Regions from separate parts of the Variovorax sp. P1_G12 genome, predicted to be linked through region 1. Evidence: predicted binding sites of a transcription regulator. Region 1 holds the regulator's gene; the other holds the start of a gene.

Region 1 (7,808 bases):
GGCGACGCCGCTGGCGATCGCGTAGAGGTCGTTCTCGCTGCGGTAGGGCGCCTGCGCGAGCTCGATCAGCACGCGCTGCGCGAGCCGGCTGTGGAGATTGAGCTTGAGCGCGTCGCGCCAGTCGGCGCGCACCCGCACCCCGCCGCGCAGCGTGAGCAGGTCCTGCCCCACGCGGCCGGTCAGCGCATGCACTTCCTGCGCCAGGAAATCCTCGACGCCGGCGGCGCAAGGGAGGAAAAGCGAAAGATCGTTCACCGTGCGATTGTCGCCTCGACGGAGCCCCCCGCCAGCGGCTTGCTGTTCTATAGTGGACCGGCCGATGAGCTCCTCGCCCCTCCCCGCATCCCCCGAGGCCTCCAGCGCCAACGGGTTTGCCATCCGCTGCGAGGTGCTGCGGCTCAGCGCCCAGCCCAGCGGGCTGGTGCTGCTCTTCCAGTTCCTGCTCGACTGCGGCGTGGCGGCGCTGTTCGCCTGGCAGTACTCGGTGCCGCACGCGATCGTCTGGATTGCGCTGATCGCCGCCACCACCGCCTACCGCGGCTTCTTCCCGCAGCGGCTGCCCCAGCCGCTGACCCCCGCGAACCTGCCGCCCGCCCTGCGCCTGCACACGCTGCGCATCGCGGTGCACGAAGGCGCCCACGGCCTGGCCGGCGTCCTGCTCTTCAACCCGGCCGATCCCACGGCGCAGCTGATGATCGGGCTGGTGGTGATGGCGATGACGCTGTCCTCGGCCTTCTCGGTCTCCTACTACACCCCGGCCATGCAGCTTGCGATCGCGCTGCTGCTGGCGCCGGTGATCGTCATGGGCCTGGCCTTCGGGGCGCCGACCATGAAGGTGCTGTCGGTGCTCGGCATCGGCCTGCTCGCGATGGTCTGGAAGCTGGTGTCCGAGCGCGCCCGCCAGCTCGAGGAGAACATCGGCCTGCGCCACAACGAAAGCACGCTGCGCGCGCGGGCGCTGGCCGGCCTGCACGCGTCGCAGCAGGCCCAGGCCGAGCGCCTGCGCTTCTTCTCGGCCGCCAACCACGACCTGCGCCAGCCCGTGATGGCGATGGGCCTGCATGCCGAGGTGCTGCGCCAGCAGTTGAGTGCCGGCGAGGACACGCTCAGCGTGCTGGGCACCGTCGCCGCGCTGTCGAAGGCCCAGCAGGCGCTCGAGGGGCTCACCGACCAGCTGCTCGAGATCGGGCGCATCGAGGCCGCCGCCGACCCGATCTCGCCGGTGGCGGTCGCGCTGGCGCCGCTGTTGCACGAGTTCGCGCGCCAGGCTGCCAGCGGCCGCGTGCGGGTGCGCTGCCCGGCGACCGCCGTGGTCTGGACCGATGCGGTCGCGCTGCGCCGGATCCTCGGCAACCTGGTCGACAACGCGCTCAAGTTCACGCCCCGGGGCCGCGTGCTGCTGGCCTGCCGCCAGCGCGGCGAGGCCTGGCGGATCGAGGTCCGGGACGCCGGCATCGGCATCCCGGCAGAGGCCCAGGAGCGCGTGTTCGGCGACTTCGAGCAGATCGGCAACGTCGAGCGCAACCTGCAGCGCGGCCACGGCCTGGGCCTGGCGATCGTGCGGCGGCTGGCATTGCGGCTGGGCGTCGAGATCATGCTGCGCTCGGCGCCAGGACGCGGGTCGGTGTTCGCCTTCGTGCTGCCGGCCGCGCCGCAGGGCGTGCCGCTGGCGCCCTCGCCCGCCGCGGGCGTCGAGCCCGCATTGACGCCGCAGACGCGGAGGCTCGCTCCCGGGCTGGTCGTGCTGGTGGTCGAGGACAACCTCGTGGTGGCCGACAGCATCGCGGCGCTGCTGCGCCTCTGGGGCGCGCGGCCCGAGGTCTGCACCAGCGCCGCCGAGGCGCTCGCGCTGCCCGATCTCTCGGTCTTCGGCATCGCGCTGTGCGACATCCGGTTGCCCGGCGAACTCGACGGCATCGCGCTGGCGACCGAGCTGCAGCGCCGACGCCCCTCCCTCGCCATCGCGCTGGTCTCGGCCGACATCGACGACGCCACCCAGCAACTGGCCCGCGAGCGCGGCTGGCAGGCGCTGCGCAAGCCGGTGCAGCCCGCGATGCTGCACGCGCTGCTGCGGCAGGCGCAACGCTGAACCGCCTATGCTTCGGCCATGCCCGACGCGCTGCCGACACCCTTGGTCGATTCCAACGACGCCCCGCGCTACGGCCCGGTGGCGATCGCCCTGCACTGGCTGCTCGCGCTGACGATCCTCGGCGCCGTCTGCCTCGGCCTGTCGATGACCGGTCTGCCGCTCTCGCCGCTGCGACTCAGGCTCTACAACTGGCACAAGTGGGCCGGCATCACGATCCTGGCGCTGTCGGCCGTGCGCCTGCTGTGGCGCCTGTCCCACCCGCCGCCGTCCCTGCCGGCGCGCATCCGGGCGGCCATGCCGGGCTGGCAATGGGCGGCGCACCGCGGGTTGCACCTGCTGCTCTACCTGCTTTTCTTCGCCGTGCCGCTGCTGGGCTGGGCCTACAGCTCCTCGCTGGGCTTCCCGGTCGTGTGGCTGGGGGTGCTGCCGCTGCCGGACTTCGTGCCGGTCGACAAGGATTTCGCCGAGGCGGTGCTCAAGCCGCTGCACAAGATCGGCGCCTTCGGCCTCGCCGCGGCGGCGCTGGTCCACGCCGCGGCCGCCCTCAAGCACCACTTCGTCGACCGCGATGGCCTGCTCGACCGCATGTCGCCCCTTTCACCCCGGCAACGTCTCCCATGACCCTCCTTGCCATGGCCTGCCGCGGGTGGTGCGCGGCGGCGCTGATCGTCGCCGGCACGGCCGCCGCCGAGCCGCCGGCACCGGCGAAACTGCTGCCGGCCCCGAGCCGGATCGCCTTCGTGTTCAAGCAGATGGGCGTGCCGGTGGAAGGCGTGTTCAGGAAGTTCGATGCCCGGATTGCCCTCGACCCGCGCAAGCCCGAAGACGGCAGCGTCGCGCTGCAGATCGATGTCGCCAGCGCCAGCCTGGGCATCCCGCAGACCGATGCCGAGCTGCCCAGGCCCACCTGGTTCGACAGCGACCGTTTCCCGAAGGCGGAATTCCATTCCAGCGCCATCAAGGCGCTGGGCAGCGGCCGCTTCGAGGTCGCCGGCCGGCTGACCATCAAGGGCAGCAGCCGGGACGTGGTCGTGCCGGTGGAGATCATGCAGTCCTATGGCCAGTCGACCGCGACCGGAAGCCTTACGATCCAGCGCCTCGCCTTCAGGATCGGCGAAGGCGAATGGACCGACACGTCGATGGTGGCCGACGACGTGCAGGTGCGCTTCAAACTGGTGCTGACCGGCCTCGGCCCGCTGTGAAATCCTTCGATGTTTCCACCTTCATCCGAAAGCGCGCCATGAAGAAATTGCTCACACTCGCCGCGCTGGCGACCGCGGCGGCACTGGCCGGCGCCCAGCACGCACCCGAGGCGGCCGCCAAGCCGGCCGGCGGCCCTGCCAAGGGCGCGAGCTACGTGGTCGACCCGACCCACACCTTCGTCAACTACGAGATGGGCCACTACGGCACCACCACCAACCGCGGCCGCTTCAGCACCAAGGACGGCCAGGTCAAGATCGACCCTTCGGGCACCGCCGGCAAGATCGACATCACGATGGACATCAGCTCCATCAACACCGGCGTCGACCTGCTCAACCGGCACCTGCTGAGCAAGGACTTCTTCAACGTGGCCGAGTTTCCAACCGCCCGCTTCGTCGCCGACCAGATCGACTTCAGCGGCGACAAGGTCACGCAGGTCAACGGCACGCTCACCTTGATGGGCAAGAGCCGCCCCGTGGCGCTCAAGGCCAACCGCTTCAACTGCTACCTGAGTCCGCTCATCAATCGCCAGATCTGCGGCGGCGACTTCGAGACCACGGTGGAGCGCAGCCAGTGGGGCATCAGCTGGGGGCTCGCCTTCGGCTTCGAGGACAAGGTGAGGCTGCTGGTGCAGGTCGAGGCCATCAACATCCAGTAGCGCTACAGCAGGCTCTCCGGCGCCAGCGGCGCGAGCAGTTCCAGCATCACGCGGTCCCACAGGCCCGAGTCGGGCTCCACGGTGAGCACGTCCTCGGCCTCGCCCTCGCGGCTGACCCATTCGAGCGCTTCGCCGCCGTCGGCGAAGCGCACCCGGTAGGCGCCCTGCTGCTTCAGCACGTCGAGCAGCTTCAGGACCTGCTGCGCCAACTCGGGGCTGGCGATGAACAGGCCGATCTCCGTGTTGTGGGTGTCCGAGCGCGGATCGAAGTTCATCGAGCCCAGGAACAGCGCCCTGCGATCGAAGATCGCCGCCTTCGCGTGCAGCCGGCCGACCTGCGAGCCGAACAGGCCGAGCCGCACGCTGCGCTTGGTGCGTGCCGAGCTCAGCTCGTGGATCTCGACGCCGAGCCGCAGCATGTCGGGCCGGTAGCGCCGGTAGCCGGTCTGGACCAGCGGCTCGTCGGTGGCCGCCAGCGAATTGGTGACGACGCTGATCCGGACCCCGCGCCCGCGGACCTCGCGCATCACCTCCAGCCCCGCCTGGCCCGGGATCAGGTAGGGCGACACCAGCGTGACTTCGGCGCGCGAGCGCCGCATCTGCTCGATCACGTTGTAGCGCACGCTGTCGACGTCGAGCAGCGGCACCCCGCCATAGGAGGCGGTCTTGCCGACCACACGGTCGGGCGAGTCGGCATAGGCCTCGGCCAGGGTCCAGATCAGGCCGAGCCGGGCGCCGTCCTTCAGCTCCGGCCCCAGCGGCGCGTAGCCCAGCACGTCGTTCGGTGCCGGCGGGCGCGGCGCCGCCGTGGTTGCGGGGCCGGTGGCCTGATCGAAGCGCTGCTGCAGCTCCTCGCGCGGCAGCGAGGATGCGACCACGCTGCCGATCGGCCGCACGTAGGGGCTGTTCCAGTACAGGTCGAACAGGCTGCCGAGGCGTTTCACCAGGGCGCCGGCGACGAAGGTGTCGATGTCCAGGAAGTTCGCGCCGGCGGTCTGCGTGAAGTACTGGCTGCCGATGTTGCGCCCGCCTGCCACCGCCATCGCGCCGTCGGCGATGAAGAGCTTGTTGTGCATCCGGCGATTGACGCGGTCGAAGTCGAACAGCGAGCTCGAGAAGCGCTGCAGCAGGCTGCCGCGGCCGGCTGGGAAAGGGTTGAACAGCCGCAGCTCGAGGTTCGGCGTGGCGGCCAGCGCCAGCAGCAGGTCGTCCTCGCCCGAGGTGTAGAGGTCGTCCATCAGGAGCCGCACGCGCACGCCGCGCAGGGCCGCATCGCGCAGGGTGCGCAGGAAGTAGCGGCCGGTGTCGTCGTTCTCGATCTGGTAGTACTGGACGTCGAGCGTGCGCTCGGCGCGGCGCGCGAGCTGCAGCCGCGTGTCGAGCGCGAAGTCGCCGCCGGGCATGAGCCGGAAACCGCTCAGATCCGGATCGGGCGACGAGGCCTTGACGATCCGGCCCAGCGCGGTCGCGCCCGAGGCCGTGATGGCACTCGAGGGCGGGCGCTCGACATCGGCCGGCAGCATCGCGCAGCCGCCGACCAGAAGCACCGCCGCCGCCAATGCCGCACCGAGCCGCCACCCGCGCACCAGCACGCCCTAGAGCGCCTTGCGCAGATTGGCCGGCGCGATGCGCAGCGCCTCGCGGTACTTCGCGACGGTGCGGCGTGCGCATTCGATGCCCTGCTCCTTGAGCATCTCGGAGATCTGGCTGTCGGACAGCGGTTTCTTGAGGTCCTCGGCGCTCACGAACTGCTTGATCAGCGCCCGCACCGCGGTGCTCGAGGCATTGCCGCCGGTCTCGGTGCCGAGCGCCGAGCCGAAGAAGTACTTGAGCTCGAACGTGCCGTAAGGCGTCGCCATGTACTTGGCGGTGGTCACGCGGCTGATGGTCGATTCGTGCAGGCCGAGTTCGTCGGCGATCTCGCGCAGCACCAGCGGGCGCATCGCCAGCTCGCCGTGCACGAAGAAGCTCTTCTGCCGCTCGACGATCGCGTTCGACACCCGCAGGATGGTGTCGAAGCGCTGCTGGATGTTCTTGATGAACCAGCGCGCCTCCTGCAACCGCTGCGAGAGCGCCTGGCTGCCCTCGCCCTTGTGCTGCTTGAGCGCGCCCGCATAGATGTCGTGCACGCGCAGCCGCGGCATGACCTCGGGGTTCAGCATGACGCGGAACTTGATGTTGGTGCTGGTGCCGTTGGCGATGCGCGTGACGATCACGTCCGGCACCACCACGTTGCGCTCGACGTCGACGAAGCGGCGGCCCGGCTTGGGCTCGAGCCGGGCGATCAGCTGCAGGGCGGCGCGCACCTCTTCCTCGTTGCTGCGCGCGAGCGTCGCCAGCCGCTTGAAATCGCGCCGCGCCAGCAGCTCCATCGGCTGCTTGCAGACCGCGATCGCGGTCTGGCGCACCCGCGCCTCGTCGGCACCCTCGCCGGGGTGCGCCAGGGCGCGCAGCTGGATCGTCAGGCACTCGCCGAGGTTGCGGGCGCCGACGCCGACCGGCTCCAGGCTCTGCAGCAGGCCCAGCGCGACCTGGAAGTGATGCACCAGGTCGTCGAACTGGTCGTTGTCGTCGCCGGCCAGGCCCGAGGCCAGGGCCGGCAGCGAATCCTCGAGGTAGCCGTCGTCGTTGAGCGACTCGATCAGGAAGCGCAGCGCGGCGCGGTCGGTCTCGCTGAGCCTCAGGCCCAGCGCCTGCCGATGCAGGAAGGACTGCAGCGACTCGTGGCTGCGCGCCAGTTCGGTGGCGTCGGTGCGTTCGTCGCCGAGGTTGTTGGCGCGCGCGGGCGCATCGCCGCCCCATTCGCTGTCGTCGGGCGCCACGTCGACCGTGCCGTCGCCTTCCCAGTCGGGCTCGGCGTCGGCGGCGTCGAGCGGCGCCGTCTCGGCCTCGGGTGTCGCGACCGCAACCTCGGCGGCAGCGGCCGCGGGACCGGGGGCGTAGTCGCCGTCGCCTTCGGCCTGCCGGTCGTCGTCGCGCACCGGCGCATCGGCGGCGTCCAGCCCGAACTCCTCGCGCGCCGCCTCTTCGGCCGTCCGCTCGAGGAAAGGGTTGTCGTCGAGCATCTGCTCGACTTCCTGGCTCAGCTCGAGGGTGGACAGCTGCAGCAGCCGGATCGATTGCTGCAGTTGCGGCGTCAGCGCCAGATGCTGGGAGACGCGAAGCGAAAGCCCCTGCTTCATCGAGATAAGGCCCCTACATCCGGAAATGTTCGCCCAGGTACACGCGTCGCACCTCGGCGTTGTCGACGATCTCCGAAGGCGTGCCTTGTGCCAGCACATGCCCGTCGCTGATGATGAACGCGTGATCGCAGATGCCAAGCGTCTCGCGTACGTTGTGGTCGGTGATGAGCACGCCGAGGCCGCGCTCCTTCAGGAAGCTGATGATCCGCTGGATCTCGATCACCGCGATCGGGTCGATGCCGGCGAAGGGCTCGTCCAGCAGGATGAAGCGCGGCTGCGTCGCCAGGGCGCGCGCGATCTCGACCCGGCGGCGTTCGCCGCCGGACAGCGACAGCGCCGGTGAATCGCGCAGGTGGTCGACGCGCAGGTCGGCCAGCAGTTCGCCCAGCCGCTCGTCGATGTGCGCCTTGCTGAGCGGCACCATCCGGCCGTGTTCGTCGGGCTCGCTCTGCAGCTCGAGCACTGCGCGCACGTTTTCCTCGACCGTCAACTTGCGGAAGATCGAGGCCTCCTGCGGCAGGTAGCTCAGGCCCATGCGCGCGCGACGGTGGATCGGCATGTGGGCGATCGGCTCGCCGTCGATCCAGATCTCTCCGGCATCGGCCCGCACCAGCCCGACGATCATGTAGAACGAGGTGGTCTTGCCCGCGCCGTTGGGGCCCAGCAGCCCGACCACTTC
Region 2 (7,808 bases), on a different contig from region 1:
TCCTGTCGTTCGCGGTCGTCGGCGCGCTCGGCTTCGGCGTCGACCTGGGCGTGCTCTACCTGGTGGCGCCGACGCTCGGCTGGTATGGCGGGCGCGTGGTCTCGTTCATTGCCGCGGCCACCGCCACCTGGGCGCTGAACCGGCGCTACACCTTCGCCGATCGGCGGTCGGGCGCATCGATCGCGCGTGAATACCTTCGCTACCTGCTCACCATGCTGGCCGGCGCGCTGGTCAACTATGTGGCGTATGTGCTGACGCTGCACTGGCTCGGCGGCCCGCTGGCGCCTGCGCTCGGTGTCGCGCTCGGCAGCGGCGCCGGGCTGGTGGTCAATTTCCTGACCGCGCGGCACCTGGTGTTCAGGTAGCCCGCGCAGCCGAACAACAAACACAGCGCCGGTTTTCCCGCGGCCGGCGCAGCCAGGCCCATTGATGAAACACCGCGGATCTGGCTTTGCCAGGCCGCTGGTGTTGCCCTCGGCAGGGGGTGGGCGACTACACGAAGTGAGTCAACCTGGGGGCGAGCTAAATGATCACCGGGATCTCGGTCGCCGGCGGCGTGTTGCGGCTGCGTCCGCAGCGCACGATGCCGTCGATCATCACCATCCCGACGCCCGGGATGTCGCCGAGCTGCACGCTTTCGAGCAGGCCGATCGCGGGCGAATGCTGCGCCCGGTCCATGAAGACGAAGTCGGCGTCGCGGCCGACCTCGATCAGCCCGCAGTTGAGCTTGCGGATGCGTGCCGTGTTGCCGGTGGCGAAGCAGAACACCAGCTCGGCCGGGATGTTGGCGATCGAGGACAGCATCGCCACCATGCGCAGGATGCCCAGCGGCTGCACGCCCGAGCCCGCGGGCCCGTCGGTGCCGAGGATCACGCGGTGCGGGCACTTGAGCTCGAGCGCGGCCTTGGCCGCCGCGATGGCGACGCGCTCGTTGCCGTTGTGCACGATCTCGATCGCGCGCGACGATTTCTCGCACAGCTCGCACACGTGCGCCTCGGGCAGCGAGGTGTGGCCACCGTTGATGTGGCCGATGATGTCGGCATCGGCTTCGAGCACCACGTCCTTGTCGATCAGGCCCGAGCCCGGGATCGACGGGCCGCCCGTGTGGATGGTGCTCTGGATGCCGTACTTGCGGGCCCAGGCGACCATCTCCTTGGCCTCGTAGCCGGCCTTGACCGAACCCAGGCCGACCTCGCCGAGCAGGCCGACGCCGGCCTCGGCCAGTTCCTTGAAGTCGCTCTCGACCATGCCCTTCTCGATCACCGGCGCGCCGGCCAGCACCTTGACGCCGCCGGGGCGGAAATTGTCGAAGGCGCGCTGCGCCGTGATCGCCAGCGCCTTCAGGCCGACGATGTCCTTGGGCCGGCCGGGCAGGTGCACCTCGCCGGCGGAAATCATGGTGGTCACGCCGCCGTGCATGGTCGAGTCGATCCAGCCGATCTGGCCCTGGCGCGGCGTCCAGTCGCCGAAGACCGGGTGCACGTGGCTGTCGATCAGGCCCGGCGCGACGCAGGTCTTTTTCACGTCGATGACGGTGGTCGCGCCTTCGAGATCGCAGTCTTTCTCCTTGCCGACGGCGACGATCAGGCCGTCGTTGACGACGATGGTGTCGGCGTCGAGGATGGGCTTGTCGATATCGCCCGAGAGCAGCAGGCCTATGTTCCGGATGACGACCTTGCCCGACTTGGCGCCGGTTGCGATTTCTGCCATTTCAGGCCTCCCGCCGGGCCGCCCCAAGGGAGGCCTGCGCCCCCTTGGGGGGCAGCGAATACACGAAGTGATGAGCGTGGGGGCAGTTCATTTCAGGCCTCCCGCCGGGCCGCCCCAAGGGAGGCCTGCGCCCCCTTGGGGGCCTGCGAACGCATGTGAGCTTTGGGGGTCATATTTCTCTCGTGGGAGTGAGTGGACTCTTGTTCGTCGGGAGCTCCGGCGTCGACCGTGCGCAGCACGGTCTCGATCACGAAGTTTTCCCAGTGTGCGACGGCTTCCGGCGTTTCGAGGGGCTCGCCCAGGAAGGCCGTCAGCGTGTGCCGGTTCGACGTGTAGAAATAGCCGGTCGACGCGATCAGCAGGTACAGATCGCGCGCCGCCACGTCATCGCGGAACAGGCCTTGCTCGACGCCGCTGGCGAGGATCTCGTGGATGACCGTGATCGCCCGCGACGAATATTCGCGGGCCCGCAGCGACTTCGCGATATGCCGGCCCTTGTGCAGGTTCTCGGTGTTCAGCAGCGTGACGAACTCGGGATTCTTGCGGTAGTAGCCGAGCACGAAGCGGATCACCGCGGTGAGCGACTCCACCGGCCGGGACGCATCGAGGTCGATCGCGGCCTCGGCATCGTCCATCCGCCGGTAGATGCCCTCGAGCACCGCGATGAACAGGCCTTCCTTGCTGCCGAAGTAGTAGTAGATCATGCGGTCGTACGACTTCGCCGCCTTCGAGATCTTCTCGACGCTGCCGCCGTCGAAGCCGTACTTCGCGAACACCTTGGTCGCGGCGCGCAGGATGCTTTCTCGCGTGGCCTGCGCAGAGGCCTCGCGCACGCCGGTGCGGCGCGTCGCGGGCTTGGGTGCGCTCTTGCGCGCGGCTGCCTTGGGCTCGGCCATCGCGGGCTTCTTGGCTACTTCTCGGCGAAGGCGCGTTCGACCACGAAATCGCCCGGCGTCGACGTGTTGCCTTCCTTGAAGCCGCGCGCCTCGAGGATGTGCTTGAGGTCGACCAGCAGGCCCGGGCTGCCGCACAGCATCACGCGGTCTTCGGCGGCATTGAGCGGCGGCAGGCCGAGGTCGTCGGTGAGCTTGTTGCTCTCGATCAGCTCGGTGATGCGCCCCATGTTGCGGAACTCCTCGCGCGTCACGGTCGGGTAGTAGAGCAGCTGCTTCTCGATCAGTTCYCCCAGGARRTCGTGCTMSGGCAGGTGGTCGGTCACGAGGTCGTGATAGGCCAGCTCGTCGATCTGGCGCACGCCGTGCACCAGGATGACCTGCTCGAACTTCTCGTAGGTGTCGGGGTCGCGGATGATGCTCATGAACGGCGCCAGGCCGGTGCCGGTGCCGAACAGGTAGAGCCGCTTGCCCGGCAGCGTGTAGTCGYTCAGCAGCGTGCCGGTCGGCTTGCGGCCGACGATGACGGTGTCGCCGACCTGGATGTGCTGCAGCTTCGAGGTCAGCGGGCCTTCCTCGACCTTGATGCTCAGGAACTCCAGGTGTTCCTCGTAGTTCGGGCTCACGATGCTGTAGGCCCGCAGCAGGGGCTTGTTGTTGACCTTCAGGCCGATCATCGTGAAGTGGCCGTTCGAGAAACGCAGGGCCGGATCGCGGGTGGTCGTGAAGGTAAACAGGCGGTCGGTCCAGTGGTGGACGCTCAGCACACGTTCTTCGCTGAATGCACTCATAGGGGGCAGGAATGGTTATGAACGAAAAAGGGATGCACCAATTGTCGGCGATGCCAGCGAAAACACCATTGCCAGTATCGAGTCCGTTTGCTACATTGATCTCAAATGTAGTGTTCACCACATGAAGGTGTAGGGAATGCTACACAAACGTCAGTTCCAGCACAAGTGCAGTTGCAAGCGGGCCGCCGGCACAGATGTTGCACTCCCGCCGGCCTGAACCCACGAGATATCCGCGATGACCGAACACACCAAGACAGACGGACTGCCCGGCATGGACATGCCGGTAATGCCAGAGGCCACGGGCCGGGCGCCCCTGCGCAACGAGCGCATGAATGCGGCCAAGGTCGAGTGCAATGCCTGCCCGGTGCTGTGCCAGATTTCAGAGGGGCGCACCGGTGCCTGCGACCGCTATGCCAACCGCGACGGCGTGCTGGTGCGGGTCGATCCGGTGCTGCTGCTGCGGCGCGAGCTCACGAGCGAGACTCCGGCGCTGGTGCCCTTCGCCCGCGCGGGCGGCGAGACCGGCGAGGCCGAGCGCATCGAGGCGCCGGTGGCGGACGCCGACTGGAACGGCGATCTCCTTCATGCTGACGAGGTCTTCGTGACCGGCGTGGGTTCTTCCACCACCTACCCGGACTACAAGCCCGCGCCCTTCATCGTCGCCTCCAAGGCGCAGGGCGTGGACATGGTGACCGTGGTGACCGAAGGCATCTTCAGCTACTGCAGCTTCAAGGTGAAGATCGACACCGACCGCTTCCTGGGCGCCGAGCAGGCCAACGTGCGCTATCGCGGCGAGGTGGTCGGCCACGTCACCACCGCCGAGTACGGCTCGCAGATGCTGTCGCTGGGCGGCGTGCACCACCTCACGGGCGGCAGCAAGAAGGAAGGCCGCATGACCTGCGAGCTGATGCAGCTGCTGGGCAACAAGAAGGCGGTCGAGTGCGTGATCGACGGCGGCGCCAGCATGGTGATCCAGGCCGGCCGCGCACCGATCGTCAACGGCGTCGAAGAAAAACGCATGCGCGTGGGCTGCGGCTCGGCGGCGGTCGGCATCTTCGCGCGGCAGCTGTTCGGCCATGCCGACGAAGTGGTGGTGGTCGACGACCACATCACCGGCGTCCTGACCGAGCACCAGGCCGGGCGCTGCCTGGACATGGCGCCTTCGGGCATCCAGATGCGCGGGCGCAAGTCGACGCCGGGGCGCTATTTCCAGGTCGCGAACCCGGGCAACGGCTGGGGCGGCACCGACATCGACGACCCGCTGTCGATCATCGAGGGCTGGGAAGAGGGCGTGGCGCGGCCGGGCCTGCGCCTGCTCATGACCTCGACCACCGGCGAGCATGCGCAGTGGTACGTGCTCGACGCGCAGCTGCAGCCGGTCGAGGCGCCGATGCCGGCGGAGGTTCGCCGCATCGTCGATCGCATCGGCGAGAACTGCGAGCCGTCGCTGTGCACCGTGCTGTTCCTCGGCGGCGCCGGCGGCAGCCTGCGCGCAGGTGTCACCGAAAACCCGGTGCTGCTCACGCGCGCCATCAAGCGCGCGCTGGTCAACGTGACCTGCGGCGGCGCACCGGCCTATGTGTGGCCCGGCGGCGGCATCACCGTGATGGCCGACGTGCTGCGCATGCCCGACAACAGCTTCGGCACGGTGCCGACACCGGCCATCGTGGCGCCGATCGAGTTCAGCATGCGGCGCGACGACTACGCGGCGCTGGGCGGCCACATGGAGCATGTGTTCTCGCTCGAGCAGGCGCTGGCGCGCGGCGCCTGGCAGGACGACGGAGCGCCGCTGGCGCGCCAGTGGCTGCGCATGGACCCGGCCAACCCGTGGCCGCTCGGCCAGCCTCCCATGCTGGGCTGATCATGAGCGCCCAACGCAGCGCACTCGACGGTGCGCGCTGGCACTTCAACCACGGCCCGATCGACATCGTCGCCGAGGCCCATGGCGACGCCGTCGAGGTCGCGGTGGCGCATGAGCTCGCCTGGCGGCGCTTCGCCCAGGTGCTGGACGAACTGGTCGCCGAACTGCCATTGCTGCGCCAGCCGGTCGGTGCGGCGTGCGCGCTGCAGGGCCCCATTGCGCGGCGCATGTGGAATGCCTGCGCGCCGTTCAGCGCCGGCTTCATCACGCCGATGGCCGCGGTCGCCGGTGCGGTCGCGCAGGAGCTCATCGCCTGCTACCAGCGCTGCGGCATCGAACGCGCCTGGATCAACAACGGCGGCGACATCGCCTTGCATCTCGCGCCGGGGCATTCCGCGCGCATCGGGCTCTTCGCCGACCTCGCGCGCTTCGACCTGCGGGACGCCGGGCCGATCACCACCGATGGCCAGTTCGAGCTTCGCGCCGAGCAGCCGGTGCGCGGCGTCGCCACCAGCGGCTGGCGCGGGCGCAGCTTCTCGCTCGGCATCGCCGACAGCGTGACCGTGCTCGCGGCCACCGCGGCCGAGGCCGATGCCGCGGCCACGGTGATCGCCAACGCGGTGAATGTCGACGATCCCGGCATCCGCCGCCTGCCCGCCAATGCCTGCAAGGACGACAGCGACCTCGGTGACATCCCCGTGACGACCCACGTCGCGGTGCTGGCGCCGGCGCAGGTGCAGCGTGCACTGGATGCGGGTGCCGACCGTGCGGCGGCGCTGCAGCGCGCCGGGCTGGTGTGGTCGGTGGTGCTGGTTTGCCAGGGGCAATGGCGAGTGCTTCAACCCTTAAGCTCGACGGCTTCGCCCGGGTTGCCGCGGACGGGCCGCGAACCGATGGCCGATGCAGTTGGTTCAGTATTTGCTTAACGAAAAGCAGGACTCTTTTTCATGATCGATATACGTCGCGTCTTCACCCATGTGGAGCACATCCACCACGAGTTCGGACCGCGCGCTGCAACGCCGCTGGTGCGTGGCGCCATCGGCGCGGTGCTGACCAATCCCTTCGCGGGCCGCTACGAGCCCGACATCCTGCCGATGATGGCCTTGCTCGATCCGGTCGGCGTCGACATGGCGCACCGCTTGCGCGCCGCGATGGACGTGCCGGTCGAGCAGATCGCCACCTACGGCAAGGGCGCCATCGTCGGTGCCGCCGGCGAGCTCGAGCACGGTGCGCTGTGGCATGTGCCCGGCGGCTACGCGATGCGCGAACTGCTCGGCTGGAAGGGCGACCGCGACGCCTATCGGCAAGGCAAGGCCGAAGAGAAGACCGGCCAGCCCGGCAACGCGCTGTCGATCGTGCCCTCGACCAAGAAGGTCGGCCCGCCGGGCGCTGCGCTCGACGTGCCGCTGACCAACATCAATGCCAGCTATGTGCGCGGCCAGTTCGACGCCATCGAAGTCCGCGTGCCCGGTGCGCCGGCGGCTGACGAGATCGTCTTCATCCTCGCGATGAGCACCGGCTACCGCGTGCACGATCGCGTCGGCGGCCTGCGTGCCGAAAACATTTCTAAGTGGGACGGACTCCGATGAAAACCAGCATCCATCAACCAAGTCGCAACGGATTTATGCCAGGAACACCGCGGAACAGGCTTTGCCTGGCCGCTGGTGTTGCCCCCGGAAGGGGGTGGGCGACCGGACACGCAGTGCCGGGCAACCTGGGGGTGAGCCAATGACCGCCAACATTCGCAAGCTCGTCGTCCAGGTCGACGAAACCCGCAAGGAAATGGGCCAGGCCATCGAGCCGCCCACGCGCCGCGCGGTCGCCATCGCCGTGATCGAGAACCCCTACGCCGGCCGCTACAGCGAATCGCTCGACGAGCTGATCGCGATCGGCGAAGAACTCGGCGCGTTGCTGGGCCAGAAGGCCGTGGCGGCCCTGGGCATCCAGCCCGGCGAGGCGCAGAGCTACGGCAAGGCGGCCATCGTCGGCGAGGCCGGCGAGCTCGAGCATGCAGCGGCCATCCTGCATCCCAAGCTCGGCGCGCCGCTGCGCATGGCGGTCGAGAAGGGCGCCGCGCTGGTGCCGTCGAGCAAGAAGCGCGGCACGCTGGGCACCGCCATCGACGTGCCGCTGGGCCACAAGGACGCGGCCTTCGTGCGCAGCCACTTCGACGCCATCGAGGCCCGCGTGTCCGATGCGCCGCGCGCCAACGAGATCGTGGTCGCGGTCGCGGTCACCGACAGCGGCCGCCCGCTGGCGCGCATCGGCGGCCTGCAAGCCTCCGAGATCAAGGGTGAGGACGGGCTCCGTTGAGCCCGTTCGCCGCAAAGCTTTTCTTTCTGTTCGATCCCAAGGAGTTCCCGATGAATCCATTGCGCCTTGCCTTCACCGCGGCCGCCGTTGCCACGCTCGCCACTGCACTCGTTCCCGCGCATGCGCAGGGCGTGATCAAGATCGGCGAGATCAACAGCTACAAGGCGCAGCCCGCCTTCCTCGAGCCCTACAAGAAAGGCATGGAGCTGGCGGTCGACGAGATCAACGCCGCCGGCGGCG

What was found. Region 1 encodes sigma-54, which starts transcription at its own class of promoters, with help from an activator protein. Its sites were predicted from a motif close to TGGCANGNAANCTGCTTT; they were not measured.
Region 2: AC1D2O_RS22465 (6-hydroxynicotinate reductase) is a predicted target of sigma-54. The motif match lies at 3,581-3,598, and genes of this name have one in related genera.

What each region holds. Positions count from the first base shown of each region.
Region 1 is NZ_JBFUBW010000027.1:43,298-51,105, forward strand. Features, by position in the region: gene AC1D2O_RS26640 (THUMP domain-containing class I SAM-dependent RNA methyltransferase) at 1-255, opposite strand, end outside; gene AC1D2O_RS26645 (sensor histidine kinase) at 320-2,089, shown strand; gene AC1D2O_RS26650 (cytochrome b) at 2,108-2,710, shown strand; gene AC1D2O_RS26655 (YceI family protein) at 2,707-3,291, shown strand; gene AC1D2O_RS26660 (YceI family protein) at 3,330-3,947, shown strand; gene AC1D2O_RS26665 (phospholipase D family protein) at 3,950-5,470, opposite strand; gene AC1D2O_RS26670 (RNA polymerase factor sigma-54) at 5,543-7,129, opposite strand; gene lptB (LPS export ABC transporter ATP-binding protein) at 7,143-7,808, opposite strand, start outside.
Region 2 is NZ_JBFUBW010000020.1:99,019-106,826, forward strand. Features, by position in the region: gene AC1D2O_RS22445 (GtrA family protein) at 1-365, shown strand, start outside; gene AC1D2O_RS22450 (amidohydrolase family protein) at 523-1,710, opposite strand; gene AC1D2O_RS22455 (TetR/AcrR family transcriptional regulator) at 1,803-2,606, opposite strand; gene AC1D2O_RS22460 (ferredoxin--NADP reductase) at 2,621-3,394, opposite strand; gene AC1D2O_RS22465 (6-hydroxynicotinate reductase) at 3,630-5,255, shown strand; gene AC1D2O_RS22470 (UPF0280 family protein) at 5,258-6,181, shown strand; gene AC1D2O_RS22475 (amino acid synthesis family protein) at 6,203-6,844, shown strand; gene AC1D2O_RS22480 (amino acid synthesis family protein) at 6,984-7,568, shown strand; gene AC1D2O_RS22485 (ABC transporter substrate-binding protein) at 7,619-7,808, shown strand, end outside.